DNA from 3 places in the Planococcus sp. BI3 genome. Region 2 is predicted to be linked to each of the others. Evidence: riboswitches for the same ligand, from Rfam matches in the RefSeq annotation. Region 2 holds a riboswitch; each other region holds the start of a gene.
The links. A riboswitch is a leader RNA that binds a small molecule or an ion and turns the genes downstream of it on or off. The one in region 2 is predicted to bind S-adenosylmethionine.
Positions count from the first base shown of each region.

Region 1 (5,621 bases), 1.8 Mb from region 2:
AAATGGCCAGGAGCACGAAACCTGGTACTTCCCGGAGTATACACATTTCTTTCCGCCGGCGGCCAACCGCAATACAGTTAAAGCGGTCTGTAAATGGATGAGAGATAGAGAAGCGTAAGAAATTCCTGCAAAGGGTCTTATTACGCTCCAACCAGTCTGCTGAAGGTTGCCCATCAGCACGCAAAAAAAGCCCATTCGGATTTTACTCCGAACGGGCTTTTATTAACGTGCTTATTTTTGAAGCGGTCCGCCATGTGTCGTGATTTCAGGAGAAACGGTACCGAACTTCTGGAAGTTTTTCTGGAATGCCTGTGCCAATGCCAATGCTTTTTGATCGTAAGCTTCTTTGTCAGCCCATGCATTGCGCGGGTTCAACACTTCTGTTGGAACGCCTGGTACTTCTACAGGAATCTCAAGGCCGAAGAATGATTCTTTTTCAGTCGGGACATTGTTCAATTCGCCTTTGATGGCAGCGCGAACCATTGTCCGTGTGTAAGAAAGCTTCATGCGGCTTCCGACTCCGTATACGCCGCCAGTCCAGCCGGTATTGACAAGGAACACCTGAACGCCGTGCTCATCAATTTTTTTGCCGAGCATTTCAGCATAGACTGTTGCGTGCAATGGAAGGAACGGTGAACCGAAGCACGTTGAGAACGTTGCTTCAGGAGATGTGATGCCGCGTTCCGTACCAGCCAATTTCGATGTGTAGCCACTTAGGAAATGGTACATTGCCTGCTCTTTCGTCAACTTGCTGATTGGAGGCAGAACGCCGAAAGCATCTGCTGTCAGGAAGACGATTGTTTTCGGATGACCTGCTACAGAAGGGTCTACAATATTATCAATTGCCTGCATCGGGTACGCAGCACGTGTGTTTTCAGTCAGTGAATCATCGTCATAATTCGGGATGCGTGTATCAGGATCCACTACGACGTTTTCAAGAACAGAACCGAAACGGATTGCGTCATAGATCTGTGGTTCGTTTTCACGGGATAGATTGATGGTTTTTGCATAGCAGCCGCCTTCGATATTAAAGACGCCGTTATCAGACCAGCCGTGCTCGTCATCACCGACCAGTTTACGGTCACCATCAGCCGACAAGGTCGTTTTGCCCGTACCGGACAAGCCGAAGAACAAGGTAACATCGCCATCTTGTCCAACATTAGCTGAACAGTGCATCGGAAGGATGCCTTTTTCAGGCAACAGGTAGTTCATGATCGAGAAGATGGATTTCTTCATCTCGCCGGCATATTCAGTTCCGCCGATCAAAATGATGCGTTTTTCCATTGACACGATGATGAATGTTTCAGAAGCGGTGCCATCAACAGCAGGATCTGCCTTGAATGTAGGGGCATAGACCACAGTGAATTGAGCTTCATGCACTTTCAATTCTTCAGCCGATGGGCGGATGAACAATTGGTGGGCAAACAGGTTATGCCACGCGTATTCAGTGATTGTTTGGATTGGCACACGTGATTCGTGGTCAGCTCCGGCAAATCCTTTGAAAACGTAAAGTGCATCTTTGTCTTTTAGGTGCTTGATAACTTTAGCGTATAGTTTTTCAAAAACTTCGCTTGAAATTGGACGGTTCACATTGCCCCAGTCGACTTTGTTTTTAGAACTTTCTTCTTCCACAATGTATTTGTCTTTCGGTGAGCGGCCAGTGTATTTCCCTGTCTCCGCTGCTACAGCGCCTTCCCGTGTCAGTACCGCTTCACCGCGGGATGTTGCTGCTTCCACTAATTGTGGCACTGATAATTGAACATGTACATTTTGGCCAGTTAAAAGGTCCTTCAAATCGTTTGCAAAGTTCACTGAAGTCATATATATGTACCTTCCTTTTCTATTATTCCCATAGCGATGGGGAGGATGTATATTCGTTCATTAGTATAACACATTAGGTTGATTAGTCTATACTAATCCCTTGCAGAAATGAAAAAATTAAAAACGGGTTTTTTAGATCAGGTGGAAATCTAAGGGGTTGTGCGTAATAAAAGCTGGGCTGGAAGCCTCTATCCGCCAATCTGTTTCATCCCCATCCAATAGTTTTAACGGGTGAATTTCTTTATTTAATTCAATTGAATACTTTTATTTGCCAAAAATGTTGACAACTCCGTGCTATTTCCGTATGATGAAAAATTGAACGGATACTCTTATTCCGAGCTGGTGGAGGGGACAGGCCCTATGAAACCCGGCAACCTGCTGCGACCGCAGTGATGGTGCCAAACCTGAAACAAGGCTCACAGGCCTTGGATGATAAGAGTGAAAGGTGCTTATGATGATTCTCCTTTCCTCATGGTGAATGAGTGAAGGGATTTTTTTATGGAATGCCCTTAATCCTCGTGTGAAAGGCCACAAACGGCTTAAAGTTCAATCCGGATTTTGTCTGGAACGGACTTGACATGGGAAACGAGTACCGTATCAATTTCGAGAGCAATCTCGCAGGATATAAGGAGGAACATTTTTTGAAAAACCGTCGATTATTTACATCAGAATCAGTAACAGAAGGACATCCGGATAAAATCTGTGACCAAATCTCAGATGCTATATTGGATGCAATCTTAACCGAGGATCCAAACGCGCGTGTCGCGTGCGAAACGACTGTAACTACAGGATTGGTTCTGGTAGCAGGAGAAATCACTACTTCCACTTATGTGGATATCCCGAAAGTTGTTAGACAAACGATAAAAGAAATTGGATATACACGAGCTAAATACGGCTTCGACTCAGAAACTAGTGCGGTCCTTACAGCGATCGATGAGCAATCACCAGATATCGCTGCAGGAGTCAACGTGGCACTTGAAGCACGCGAAGGCAAAATGACAGATAAAGAATTGGATGAAATCGGAGCAGGCGACCAAGGGTTGATGTTCGGATATGCCAACAACGAAACAGAAGAATTAATGCCATTGCCGATTTCACTGGCACATAAATTGGCGCGCCGCTTGGCTGAAGTACGCAAGGAAGAAATTCTTCCCTATTTGCGTCCGGATGGCAAAACGCAGGTGACAGTTGAATATGATGAAAACAATAAACCACTTCGCGTGGATACGATTGTCATCTCTACTCAGCATCACCCGGAAGTAACGCTTGAGCAGATTCAACGCAATATCAAAGAATACGTCATTAAAGAAGTTGTTCCGGCAAAATGGATCGATGAAGACACGAAATACTTCATCAACCCAACTGGGCGTTTCGTAATTGGTGGACCTCAGGGAGATGCAGGCTTGACTGGCCGCAAAATCATCGTGGATACCTACGGTGGCTATGCTCGCCATGGTGGTGGAGCATTTTCCGGTAAAGATGCAACAAAAGTTGACCGTTCAGCAGCCTATGCTGCACGCTATGTAGCGAAAAACATTGTAGCAGCTGGCCTTGCAGATAAATGTGAAGTGCAATTGGCGTATGCAATCGGTGTGGCACATCCCGTGTCCATCGCTTTCGATACATTCGGCACCGGTACAGTGGATGAAGACAAATTAGACGATTTGGTTCGCGCGAATTTTGATTTGCGTCCTGCCGGAATCATCAAAATGCTTGATCTTCGCCGCCCGATCTACAAGCAGACTGCAGCCTACGGACATTTTGGCCGTACGGATGTCGATCTTCCTTGGGAACGCACCGACAAAGCAGCAATCCTGAAAGAACAAGCTGGCGTAGAAGCGGGCATCTAAAACTGAAAAGCAAAAAAGGACGGCCAGGCAGCGATGCCCGGCCGTCCTTTTTTTTATGAAGTGGAGCTTGTCTGCAGTTTATCAACGCGTTTTCCGATGGCTTCAATCAATTCAGCCGGGAGTGGAAAATTCATGGCTGCAGGATCTGACTGGACTGCGGCGATGATAGTCGGCAATGAATCCTCGGGAATATCAAATTTCGAGAAATCTTTCGGCAAACCGACTTGCTCTTGCATATTGCGGATTTTCTCCACCACTTCTTCAAGTAAAGTTTGTGGAGATTTATTGCGGATATCCAGATTCAAGGCTTGTGCCAGTCCTTCGATTTTTGGCAGGTACAACGCCGGAATCATTTCGATGACGTGGGGCAGGAAAACCGCATTCGCAAGGCCATGCGGTATCCGGTAAAGCGCCCCGTAAGCATGTGCCAGATTGTGGACCGGAATGGCGTTCAGCGCGAAGCTGAAGGCAGTGATGCCCATGGTGCTGGCTTGCAGCATCTCCATACGGGCTTTGACATTGCTGCCATTTTGTACGGCTTCCACGATGTTTTTTTCGAACATCCGGATGGTCTGAAGCGCATAGGCATCGGTAAAGCCGGTTGCTGTAGGCGACATCAAAGCTTCGATGGCGTGGGTCAATGCGTCGAAGCCGGTAAAAGCTGTGATGAACGGCGGCAACCCAAGGGTCAAGTCCGGATCCAGAACGGCCATATTGGCACTGATGAAAGGGTGGATGATATTCGTTTTGACTCTTTTTTCTTCATTATAGATGACGGCAATCGGCGAGACTTCTGAACCGGTTCCGGCAGTAGTTGGAACGGCGATATGCGGAATCGGAATGAATTGTGCTTCTGGCCAAGTATAATACGCCAACCCGCCTGGAATCGCTTTTTTGATATCCGTCATTCCGTGATGCAATGCGAATTTAACGCCTTTAACGGTATCCAACACACTGCCGCCGCCGACAGCGAGCAAAGAGTCAGCAGCCATTTCGCGGGCATATTGGATGGCGCGGTTGACGGATTCGCTGCCCGCATCCTGCTGAATATCAGTAAAGATGCCGACTAATTGGGCGCCGGTGCCGTTTTGCGTCAAGCGGAAGATTTCAGCCACTTTATCGACGATGCCGGCGTCTTTTAAGCCTTGGTCGCTGAACAGCACAACCCGTTTGGCACCGAGTCCGTTAAAAAGGTCCGGTATCATGGCTCTGGTATTCGAGCCGCTGTGGATAGTGGTCATCAATGCGAAATTTGAATAAGTAGTAATCAATGAAAGTCCCCCCGATCTTCAATATTAGTTGTCGTTTGTGCCTTCTGAGAATAGCAGTCCAAATGCAATCCGGCGTTCAAGTTCGGGAACCATGGAGGTATGGACATGCTTCAGCTGCGTATAGGCATCCAGAGAATGCTTGCCCATCTCGCGCCCGATGCCGCTTTGCTTATAACCGCCAAACGGTGCATCATTCCGCAGCATATGCCAGTCATTGATCCAGATGACGCCGGCTTTGATTTTGCGTGCGACATCATAGGCTTTATTGACGTCCTGAGTCCAGACACCGCCGGCGAGACCGTAGATCGTGTCATTGGCCATCCGGATGGCTTCGTCCACATCACTGTAGCGAATGACTGTAAGGACCGGACCGAATATCTCTTCCTGTGCGATGGCCATATCATTGGTGACATCTGCAAAAATGGTCGGCTCGATGAAGTAGCCATTTTCAAATCCTTCGACCACCGCTTCTTTTCCGCCACACACCAGTCGGGCTCCTTCGTTGATGCCTGTTTCAATATAGGAGAGGATGGTCTCTTTCTGGCGTTGTGAAATGACTGGGCCCATGGCAGTCGATTCTTCCAATTGGTTGCCGATCTTCAGTGTTTTCGTCAATTCGGCAAGTTTTTCGACAACCACTTCATAAAGCGAGTCCGGAACAAACAGCCGAGTGCCCGAT
Region 1 covers NZ_CM155266.1:1,287,695-1,293,315, reverse strand. The annotation lists gene AC1MEO_RS06495 (alpha/beta hydrolase family protein) at 1-118, shown strand, start outside; gene pckA (phosphoenolpyruvate carboxykinase (ATP)) at 232-1,821, opposite strand; SAM riboswitch class I at 2,148-2,260, shown strand; gene metK (methionine adenosyltransferase) at 2,463-3,671, shown strand; gene AC1MEO_RS06480 (iron-containing alcohol dehydrogenase) at 3,725-4,942, opposite strand; gene AC1MEO_RS06475 (aldehyde dehydrogenase family protein) at 4,967-5,621, opposite strand, start outside.
Region 1: linked by a shared signal. The riboswitch ahead of metK (methionine adenosyltransferase) and the one ahead of AC1MEO_RS15705 (methionine ABC transporter ATP-binding protein) in region 2 are both predicted to bind S-adenosylmethionine.

Region 2 (5,621 bases):
GGATGAAGGCCTTCATGAAATCTATTTTCCTATTCTAATATCCGCCTGCAATTCAATTTCCACATTGCCTTTGAGTGCACGCGTGATCATGCAGGAGCTTTCGGCTTTTTCCGCCAGCTTCTGTGCCAATGCCAAATCCTTTTCGGAAGCATCGGCTTTCAGGACCACTTGTGGCTTATGGATGATGCGTTTATAAGTGATCACGCCTTTTTCCACTTCCACAATGCCTTCCGATTCCATAGTCAGGGATTGCTTTTCCAATTTGCTGCGTTCCATCATAGCCGCGAGCGTAATGATATAACAGGTAGCCGCAGCGCCAAGCAGCATTTCATCGGGATTCGTGCCGATCCCCGGTCCATCCATTTCTGGCGGAATTGAAATTTTAGTTGTTAAACCGCCGACTTCCATGTCCCCCACATCATTGCGGAGGCCGGGCCAATCCGCCTTTAAATGAAAACTATGCAATGCCATATCCATTCTCTCCTTTGTATACTCATTTTTTGTAGTTCCATCCATTTTGGTTAATGATGGATAAGGAAGATGCCTATATAACAGAGGAAGCATGGTATGTAGACAATACTCTTCTGTTCAATAATATTTACTTCTTTCATTATTTCAGTCACAGTAGAATTAACGCAAGCAATAGGAGGAACATCCAATGAATGTCATTATACGACAAGCGCGTCCGGAAGACGCAGAAAAAATAGCACCGCTCATCATCAATGCCATCGGCAACATCGCCAACCATATGACGGCGCAAAAAGAGCCGGCAGCGGTACTGGAAAAAGTGGCAGATATGATCCGCGGTGAGCATACGCGCCATAGCCACCGATATACTTACACAGCTCTAGTAAATGGAGAGATTGCCGGCGCGTTGGTGCTGTATCACGGCAATCAAGCCGAAGCCCTGGATCGCTTCTTGATCGAACAGCTCCAAAAGCAAGGCCACGAGCGGACAATCGAACCCGAAGCCCATCTGGATGAATGGTATATCGATACCGTCTCAGTCGATCCCGCCTGCCAGGGGCAAGGAATCGGCTCCAAGTTATTCGAATTTGCAGAAGAACGGGTTCTTTCTCAAGGAGGCGGCAAGCTCTCGCTGAACGTTGATATCGATAAAGAGGGAGCGATTCGCTTATACAAACGCCTCGGCTATTCCATTTCCGAACCCTGGACCATCATCGGTGAACCTTTCCACCACATGGTCAAGCTAGTTTCCTGAAAGCACTATTTGATGGTGAAGCCTTTTTAATATAGACAAAAGCCGCTCCAGATTTTCTCGGGAGCGGCTTTCTGTCTAGGAACTGTTATTCGGCCATCCATTCCGGCTTGCCGAATCCTTCAAATTCCGCATCAATTACAGCTTCAAATTCAGCAGATTCCACAATTTCCACTAAGTCAGCAGCCAATTCACTGTCTTCATTTTCAGCATTGACCGCCACAACATTGCGGTATTGCTCGGGCATGTTCTCAAGTGCCAACGCGTCAAGCAGATCCATCTCCGCAGCGATTGCAAAGTTTCCAGGTACTGCCGCTAAATCAGAGCCGTCCACTGCACGCGGCAACTGGCCCGCTTCAATTGGCTGGAACTCCAGGTTTTTCGTATTCGTTACGACATCTCTTTCCGAAGCCTGCAGAACTTCCGCTTCCGGATCCATTTCAACCAAGCCTTCATCCTGAAGCATCAAAAGGGCACGTGCACCATTTACCGGATCGTTCGGAATCGCGATGGTCGCTCCATCTTCCACTGCTTCCAATGAATCGTATTGGTTTGAATAGATGCCCATAGGCGCTGTCGGCACAGTGATCAATGCAGAAAGGTCCATGCTGTTCTCTTTTTCGAAGTTTTCCAGGTAAATCGTGTGCTGAAACAGGTTGGCATCGATATCTCCGCCATCAAGCGCTACGTTCGGCTGAATGTAATCGCTGAATTCCACCAGTTCCACTGTATAGCCTTTTTCCTCCAGGCCAGGTACGATTGCCTTGCTCAGCATGTCGCTGTATGGTCCTGCGGTTGCCCCTAATTTAATCTCTTTCGAAGCTTCTTCTGTCGTTCCTGCAGAGTCGCTTTCTTCTCCGCCGCCGCATGCTGCCAAAACCAATGCACTCGCTGCCAATACTAATCCTAATTTTTTCATGTCATTCTCCCCTTATCGTTTATCGATGGCTTTCGCTGTGTAATCTCCTGCCTGTTGAATCAATTGGACCAGCACAATCAAAATGACGACTGTGACAACCATAATGGTATTGTCGTACCGGTAATAACCGAAGCGGATGGCTAAATCTCCAATGCCTCCGCCTCCCACAACGCCAGCCATGGCCGAATAGGCAACCAGGCTGATGATGGTCAATGTAACACCCTGGATAATGCTCGCTTTCGCTTCAGGAAGCAGAACATCTTTAATGATCATCCACGGTGTAGCGCCCACTGCAATCGCTGCTTCGATGACTCCTTTGTCGATTTCACGGAGTGAGTTTTCCACAATCCGTGCGAAAAAAGGAATCGCTGCAACCGATAAAGAAACACTTGCCGCAATCGGACCGATTGTCGTTCCTGTAATGAATTTCGTCAATGGGATGAGTGCCACCAATAGAATGATAAATGGAATGGAACGCACGATGTTGACAACAAAACCGACCACCGCATTGACCGGCCGATTTTCGAGGAACAAGCCGCGGTCTGTAATGAATAACAGGATCCCCAATGGCAGGCCAACAATCAGCGCCACACCCAATGAAATGCCGATCATCGTCAATGTCTGAAAAAAAGCAGTCTGTATTTCCGGCCACAATTCAATAATCCGTCCCCATTCAATGCCCATTCGGAATCACCTCCACAATTGCTGATCTGCTTTCCATATACTTTAATGCGTCCATAACCGCGGTAGAAGCACCTTTCAACTCCATGATGAAAATGCCAAGAGGCTGTTCCTGAATATACTCAATCGCTCCATGCAAAAAGTTTCCTTTGACCGGATAATTCTGCAGCATATCGGAAATCACACCTTCTCCAGCCACACCGCCTTTGAACAGCACCTTCACCAGCGTACCCGTAAATTCGCTCAGGATATGCTCTGGAACATTGAACGATACAACACTGGAAATGAATTCCTTGGTCAATTCTTTTTGGGGATCGGCAAAAATATCATAGACCTGCCCTTCTTCGATGACGCGTCCCCCTTGCATGACGGCCATGCGGTCACAGATTTCCTTGACGACATTCATTTCATGCGTGATGAGGACAATGGTGATATTCAATTTACGGTTGATGTCTTTCAATAGACGCAAAATGGACAACGTCGTATTGGGATCAAGTGCAGATGTGGCTTCATCGCACAGCAGCACGGCCGGATTGTTCGCCAGTGCCCGCGCAATGCCGACGCGCTGCTTTTGGCCACCGCTCAACTGTGCCGGATAAACATCCCGCTTGTCAGATAAGCCGACCATTTCCAGCAGCTCTTCTACACGGCTTTTGATGCTTTTGGGTGGTGTTCCTGCTGCGCGAAGTGCAAAAGCGATATTGTCGTAAACTGTCTTTTGGCTGATCAGATAAAAATGCTGGAAAATCATGCCGATCTTCAAACGGGCTTTTCGCAGCTGGTCTCCATTCAGTTGGGTCAGATCTTTGCCATCTACTGTAACGCTGCCAGAGGTCGGCCGTTCCAGCAGGTTAATGCATCGGATCAAGGAACTTTTTCCGGCACCGGAATAGCCGACAATGCCAAAAATTTCGCCTTTGCCAATTTCCAGTGAAACATTGTCCACTCCGGTGACTGTGCCATGCTTAGTTGTGTAAGTCTTCGTCAATTTCTCAATCTGGATCATAGCGTCCTCCCGGCAATAAAAAGATGCCTCTTTCATCAAGAAAGAGGCATCGAAAATTTTAAGTTCTCGACTTATCTTCCGGAACGTTTTCACATTCCGCAGGACTTGGCACCTTCCCAGTCGGGGGTTGCCGGACGTCATAGGGCCTACCCCTCGGTCTCTCTTGATAAGTTTACGTTATTTGATTGAATTTTATGTTACAGACATTCGTGCAGAGTGTCAATCTACTTTTTGAACTTTTCATACAATTTCTCACGGCGGTCTTCAAAAACCGGAATCCGCTTCCGGACTTCCTCCACTTCAGCCAAATCGATATCGACGTAAGCGACGCCTTCGTCTTTCTTCATGTCGAGGCGAACTTCTCCCCACGGTGCAATTGCCATCGTGCTGCCGCCGAATTCATTGTTCGGATCGCTGCCGATGCGGTTCACTGCCACAATAAAGCATTGGTTCTCGATCGCGCGCGCCTGCAACAGGATGCGCCAATGGTCAATTCGTGCTTCCGGCCATTCGGCTGATACAAAAATAAGTTTTGCCCCGTTTAGCGCCTGCGCGCGGATCCATTCAGGGAAACGGATATCATAGCAGATGACTCCGCCGTAAACGGTATTTTCCAACTCGAATGTGCCCAGTGATTCGCCTTCTTCAAGGTGGATATGCTCGTCCATCAAACCGAAGCGGTGCGCTTTATCATATTCTGAAACAAGCTTGCCGCTTTTATCGACGACATACATCGTGTTATAGAAACCACCCTTTTTTTTCGTTGAAACAGATCCGCCGACAATATTGACCTTGTGTTCTTTTGCAAAACTCTTCAGCAACTCCACGGTCCGGTTCGAGCTGTCTGCAAGTGTGCCCAGCTCCGTCAATGCGTATCCCGTATTCCACATTTCGGGCAGGACGATCGTTTCCGCTCCACCATCGGCTGCTTCTCTTAAATAGTCCATGACTCGCTGATAATTCAGTTCCGGCTCTCCAAAAGCGATATCCATCTGAACGCATGCAATTTTCATATGTTTCTCCTCCACTAGACAAGTTACCTTCAACTCTATAAGATTTGGGGTAGATGTGCAATTATTTCGAAAACAAGGAGAATTATATGGAATTTTCAAATCGCCTGCAAAACCTGCCTACCCAATTTTTTGCTTCATTGGTCGCTAAAACAAGTAAAGCCATCGCCGAAGGACGCGACGTCATCAACCTTGGCCAGGGCAATCCTGACCAGCCGACGCCCGACCATATCATCAAGGCACTGCAAACCGCAGCGGCTGATCCAAAAACACATAAGTATTCGCCGTTCCGCGGCATTGCTGAGCTGCGCCACGCTGCAGTGGATTTCTACAAACGCGAATACGGCGTGGACATCGACCCCGATCTTGAAGTCGCCATCCTGGCTGGAACAAAAATCGGGCTTGTTGAATTGCCATTGGCGCTGCTGAATCCCGGGGACCTGCTGCTTTTGCCGGACCCTGGCTATCCCGATTACCTGTCCGGGGCCCCACTCGCCGACATCGACTATGAGCTGATGCGGCTAGATCCTGAAAACGGCTATTTGCCGGATTATAGCAAGTTGCCCGAATCCGTCCGCTCAGGTGCCAAGCTGATGTATTTAAACTACCCGAACAACCCGACAGGCGCAGTGGCGAATGGAGACTTCTTTGATGAGACCGTCGCTTTTGCAAAAGACAACGGCATTGCCGTCGTCCATGATTTCGCTTATGGAGCTGTCGGCTTCGAAGGGAAAAAACCGGTGAGCTTCCTGCAATCCGAAGGCGCCAAAGAAGTCGGCATCGAGA
Region 2 covers NZ_CM155266.1:3,134,987-3,140,607, reverse strand. The annotation lists gene AC1MEO_RS15725 (OsmC family protein) at 22-471, opposite strand; gene AC1MEO_RS15720 (N-acetyltransferase family protein) at 659-1,222, shown strand; gene AC1MEO_RS15715 (MetQ/NlpA family ABC transporter substrate-binding protein) at 1,308-2,138, opposite strand; gene AC1MEO_RS15710 (methionine ABC transporter permease) at 2,151-2,822, opposite strand; gene AC1MEO_RS15705 (methionine ABC transporter ATP-binding protein) at 2,812-3,825, opposite strand; SAM riboswitch class I at 3,894-3,998, opposite strand; gene AC1MEO_RS15700 (carbon-nitrogen family hydrolase) at 4,050-4,838, opposite strand; gene AC1MEO_RS15695 (aminotransferase class I/II-fold pyridoxal phosphate-dependent enzyme) at 4,925-5,621, shown strand, end outside.

Region 3 (5,621 bases), 1.8 Mb from region 2:
CGTCGACCAGAAGCTTTCTTTTTGGTAAGCTTAGAAAAAAAGGAGGCAGAAACGTGATTACTTATTATGGATACCCGAAATGTACAACATGCCGGAAAGCAAAAAGCTGGCTCGACAAAAATAACGTGGAATATAATGAAATACATATTGCAGAAAACCCGCCGACAAAAGAACAATTAGCTGAAATCTATGGGGCGAGTGGTTTGGAATTGAAGAAGTTCTTCAATACGAGCGGTCTTGTTTACCGTTCACTTGGATTAAAAGAGAAGCTGTCGAACATGACGGAAGAACAGCAATTGGAGCTTTTGGCTTCAGATGGCATGCTGATCAAACGGCCTCTGGCGTGGGACGGCAAAACGGTGACGCTCGGTTTTAAAGAAGCGGATTATCAAAACAGCTGGCTGTAAGAAATCGGCGTCATCTTGTATTTCGCAGCTGTTTATGTCAAACTGAATTTGAATAGACTACATAATTTGGAGGGGTCAAGATGAGCACACCAGCAGAACTTCGTTATTCAAAAGAACATGAATGGGTCAAGATCGAAGAGGGCAATGCGCGTATCGGAATTACTCATTTCGCACAGGCTGAATTGGGGGATATCGTTTTCGTCGAACTTCCACAGGTTGGAGACGAACTGAAAAAAGATCAACCTTTTGGCAGCGTTGAATCCGTTAAGACGGTTTCGGAATTGTATGCGCCAATCAGCGGAAAAGTAGTTGAAGTCAATTCTGAGCTTGAAGACAGCCCGGAATTCGTCAACGAGTCACCTTACGAGCAGGCTTGGATGGTGGTTATCGAAGCTCCTTCTGAAGAAGAAGTCAGTGCATTGATGACGGCAGACCAATACAAAGAAATGATCAACGAGTAAACTTCGGAAAGCGCCTGCATGTTGGCGCTTTTTTTTTATAGGTGCACGTTTCAGCTTGAAAGAAGCGCAGCCATTGACTTGCAGAAACGTGTTTTTGCAGGACCATCTTGTGGAATACAAAACTAGAAAGGGCATTTGTCCGGCTTGTAATAGATGACATCTTTTCTTATACTATTTTCGATGGGGTGAGTGTTTATGGGAAAGGTGATTGTGGTGGAAGGGATCAGCGACAAGTCGAGGATTGCACCGCTCATTGCAGAACCCGTGACGATTCTTTGCACAAATGGTACAGTAAGTGCATCGCGACTTGAAGAATTATTGCTGCCATACGAAGGCCAGGACATCATCATATTAGTGGATGCAGACCCTTCAGGAGAAAAATTGCGGAAGCTGGTCAAACGCGAGTTCCCCGAAGCCCGGCATTTCTATGTCAACCGGAGCTATAAGGAAGTCGCAAAAACACCGCTCCGCATTCTGATGGATGTGCTGATCGCTGCGAATGTCCAGGTCAATAAGCTATTGATAGAGGGATGAAGAAGATGAAGGAATGGACTCATAAAGAATGGACCAAAGAAAAGAATACCAAACACATCACGGCCTTTTATTTGTACACGCCTATGTGTGGGACCTGTCAGGTGGCATCCAAAATGTTGTCTGTCGTTACAGAGCTGTTGCCGGATCTTCAAATCGGCAAAGCAAACTTGAATTACGTCCAGGAAATCGCCGGCCTGTATGAAGTGGAGAGTGTGCCGTGTCTGTTGATTACGGAGGATGGCAAACTAAAAGAAAAAATTTATGCCTTCAAATCGGTGCCTTATTTATATGGCAAGTTGAAATCTGTTGACGAATATAGCCGGTCGTGGTAAATTAAATTTCTGATAAGAAAAGAACAAGCACCATTTAATTGGAGTAAGCCTTGGAATTGACCTATAAGTTCAAACTTTCTTATGCTTTCAATTAATTTCATATCGAAACTCTTATTAAGAGTGGTGGAGGGAAGTGCCCTATGAAGCCCGGCAACCGTCATGAAAATGAAATGGTGCCAAATCACACGAAGCGAAAGCTTTGGAAGATGAGAGATTGGTTTCCGTATAATATACGTTTGCCCTTCTGCTCAGTTATGCGCGGAAGGGCTTTTTATTTTTAGGATTCAGGGGTGTTCAGAGAATGATTGAGTTAAAGAAAGTGACAAAAATATTCGATACAGGGAAAGCAGTTCTTACAGCTGTTGACCAGGTTGATTTATCCATTGCCGATGGAGAAATATTCGGCATCATCGGATATAGTGGAGCCGGTAAAAGCACATTGATCCGTTTGTTGAATGGGTTGGAAAAGCCGACTTCAGGTACGGTAGAAATTAATGGCAAGGTGATTACGTCCATTAAAGGCGCAGAATTGCGGAAGGCCCGTCAAAAGGTCAGCATGATATTCCAGCATTTCAACCTGCTGTGGTCCCGTACAGTCACAGAAAATATCGAATTTCCGCTTGAAATTGCCGGCGTGTCGAAACAACAGCGCGGTAAACGGGTTCAGGAACTGATTGAACTGGTCGGCTTGACCGGCCGTGAACATGCTTATCCATCCGAGCTTTCAGGAGGGCAGAAACAACGTGTCGGCATCGCCCGGGCGCTGGCAAACGATCCGGAAGTGCTGTTATGCGATGAAGCGACATCAGCTCTTGATCCGGAAACTACAGACGCCATTTTGGATCTGCTGGTGGATATCAACAAGCGATTGGGATTGACGATTGTCTTGATCACGCATGAAATGCACGTCATTCGAAAGATTTGCCACCGTGTGGCCGTCATGGAAGGCGGGCGGGTCGTTGAACTGGGTGATGTCCTGGAGGTTTTCCAATCGCCAAAAGAGGAGATCACTAAACGTTTTGTCGCACAGGTGACCGCCAGTGGTGATTCGCAGGAAACCATCAAAAATCTTCGGGAGTTATATCCGACAGGCGAATTGGTGAAGTTGATTTTTGTTGGTGAGCAAACCGAACAGCCAATCCTGACGAAATTGATCCGCAGCCATGCTGTGGAGGTCAATATTGTCCAAGGGAATATATCACATACCCAACGGGGGGCCTATGGAACATTGATTCTCCAGTTGAAAGGTTCTCCTGGAGAAATCGAAGAAGCACTGGCATTTCTTCGTTTAGAAGATGTTCAAGCGGAGGTGATGCACAATGATTGATTCTTTATTCCCGAATGTAGACTGGGACAATATGTGGGAAGCCACACTTGAAACACTCTATATGACGGCATTATCAACAGTATTTACGTTCGTTATCGGATTAGCCCTCGGCATCCTGTTGTTTTTGACGGCACCGAAACAATTATGGGCCAACAAAGTGGTCAATTGGCTGACAGGAGCATTCGTCAATATTTTCCGTTCGATTCCTTTTATTATCCTGATCATTCTTTTGATCCCGTTTACTCTATTCCTGATGGGCTCGATCCGGGGTCCTAACGCGGCATTGCCGGCATTGATCATCGGCTCGGCTCCATTTTACGCACGGATGGTTCTCATTGCATTGAAGGAAATCGACAAAGGCGTCCTTGAAGCAGCTCGGTCGATGGGCGCGACGACCGGCACTATCATCTGGAAGGTGCTGTTGCCTGAATCGAAACCGGCGTTGATTTCCGGTATCACGGTGACAGCCATTGCACTCGTCGGCTATACGGCCATGGCCGGCATCATAGGCGCTGGCGGCCTTGGGACATTGGCTTTCCTGGACGGCTTTCAACGCAGCCGTGAAGACGTTACATTGATGGCGACGATCTTGATCTTGATCATCGTCTTTATCATTCAATATATCGGGGATATAGTCACCACAAAAGCAGACAAACGGTAATAGCGGATTTTCCGTACTATATAAAACACATCATAAGGGAGAGATTGAACATGAAGAAATTTGTAGCAGGAACAGCATTAACGGCTTTGGTACTTGCAGGATGCGGCAATGGCGGGGCTAGTGAAGAAGAGTCTCAGACTTTGCGCGTAGGGGCTTCCAATGTGCCGCACGCTGAAATTTTAGAGCAGGCAAAGCCATTGCTTGAAGAACAGGGCATTACACTTGAAATCGAAACTTATCAGGATTACATCCTGCCGAATGAAGATTTAGAGTCTGGTGAAATCGACGCTAACTACTTCCAACACGTTCCTTATTTAGCATCACAAGTAGCAGATCATGGCTATGAATTTGAAAACGCTGGCGGCATCCACATCGAACCGATCGGTGTTTATTCACAGGATTACGCTTCTCTTGATGAACTTCCAGAAGGCGGAACCATCCTGATGAGCAACTCGGTAGCAGACCACGGCCGTATTTTATCTTTGCTTGAAGCTGAAGGCCTGATCACATTGGCAGAAGGCGTCGATAAGACGGCTGCTGAAGTGAGCGATGTTGTAGAAAATCCGAAAGATCTCCAGTTTGATGCTGATTATGAAGCAGCCTTGCTGGTTCAGATGTATGAAGCAGGAGAAGGCGATGCGGTTCTGATCAACTCGAACTACGCAATTGATGCAGGCATCAGCCCATTGGAAGATTCGATTGCACTTGAGTCTTCAGATTCACCGTATGTAAACATTATTGCCGTACGTGCTGGTGATGAAGAAAATGAAAACATTACAGCATTGGTGGAAGTGTTGAAATCTCAGGAAATCCAGGATTTCATCTTGGAAGAGTGGGGCGGTTCAGTAGTACCAGTAGACTGACGCAAAAAAAAAAAGCATCCTTTTGGGTGCTTTTTTATTTTGTCCAAATAAATAAAATATTTCGCGTTTTTTTGTATACCTTACATTTGATGAAGGTCTGTGCTACTTTGGATAATATAAAAGAAGCATTTGTTCATATGAGGGGGACACATTCATGAAATTCAATTTTGGTTTATTGCCGCGGATTGTCGTCGCAATTATTTTAGGGGTGCTTATTGGCTTGGTGGCTCCAGAAGATGTGGTGCGTGTATTTGCAACCTTTACATCAATTTTCGGCAACTTTTTAAACTTTGTCGTGCCGCTGATCATTCTTGGATTTATTGCGCCAGGAATCGCGAAATTAGGAAAAGGCTCCGGAAAACTATTGGGCATGGCTACCGGAGTTGCCTACGCCTCTACCGTTACAGCCGGGGTTTTAGCGTTCTTCGTTGCAACAACGGTTTTGCCTAATTTTATGCAGGGAGGATCTTTGAGCAGCATGGAAGATCCGGAAACTGCTTTGGCAGCCAGTTTCATTGCACTTGAATTTCCACCTGTTTTTGGCGTAATGTCAGCTTTAATCCTGGCTTTTCTGTTGGGTATCGGGATGGCATCAACAGGCAGCAAGACCATGTTGTCGTTTTTTGATGAATTTCAGGCGATTATCGAAAAAACAATTTCTTATATCATCATTCCTCTTTTGCCATTTCATATCTTTGGTATTTTTGCCAATATGGCATATGGCGGAGCGGTATTTGAAATCTTATCATTATTTGCCATCGTCTTTGTGATGATCATCATCCTTCACTGGACTATGCTTTTACTGCAATATTCTGCAGCAGGGGCGTTAAAGGGAAGAAATCCATTCTCAATCCTGAAAACAATGATGCCGGCATATTTCACGGCATTGGGAACTCAGTCTTCTGCAGCAACCATTCCAGTCACGTTGCGGCAGGCGCGTAAATCCGGCGCCAATGAACGGGTGGCTGACTTTACAGTTCCTTTGTTTGCGACCATCCACCTATCAGGCAGCACCATCACTTTGGTATCTTGTGCG
Region 3 covers NZ_CM155266.1:1,363,630-1,369,250, reverse strand. The annotation lists gene AC1MEO_RS06980 (arsenate reductase family protein) at 54-407, shown strand; gene gcvH (glycine cleavage system protein GcvH) at 488-868, shown strand; gene AC1MEO_RS06970 (toprim domain-containing protein) at 1,064-1,402, shown strand; gene AC1MEO_RS06965 (thioredoxin family protein) at 1,408-1,734, shown strand; SAM riboswitch class I at 1,843-1,947, shown strand; gene AC1MEO_RS06960 (methionine ABC transporter ATP-binding protein) at 2,036-3,061, shown strand; gene AC1MEO_RS06955 (methionine ABC transporter permease) at 3,054-3,722, shown strand; gene AC1MEO_RS06950 (MetQ/NlpA family ABC transporter substrate-binding protein) at 3,773-4,585, shown strand; gene AC1MEO_RS06945 (dicarboxylate/amino acid:cation symporter) at 4,740-5,621, shown strand, end outside.
Region 3: linked by a shared signal. The riboswitch ahead of AC1MEO_RS06960 (methionine ABC transporter ATP-binding protein) and the one ahead of AC1MEO_RS15705 (methionine ABC transporter ATP-binding protein) in region 2 are both predicted to bind S-adenosylmethionine.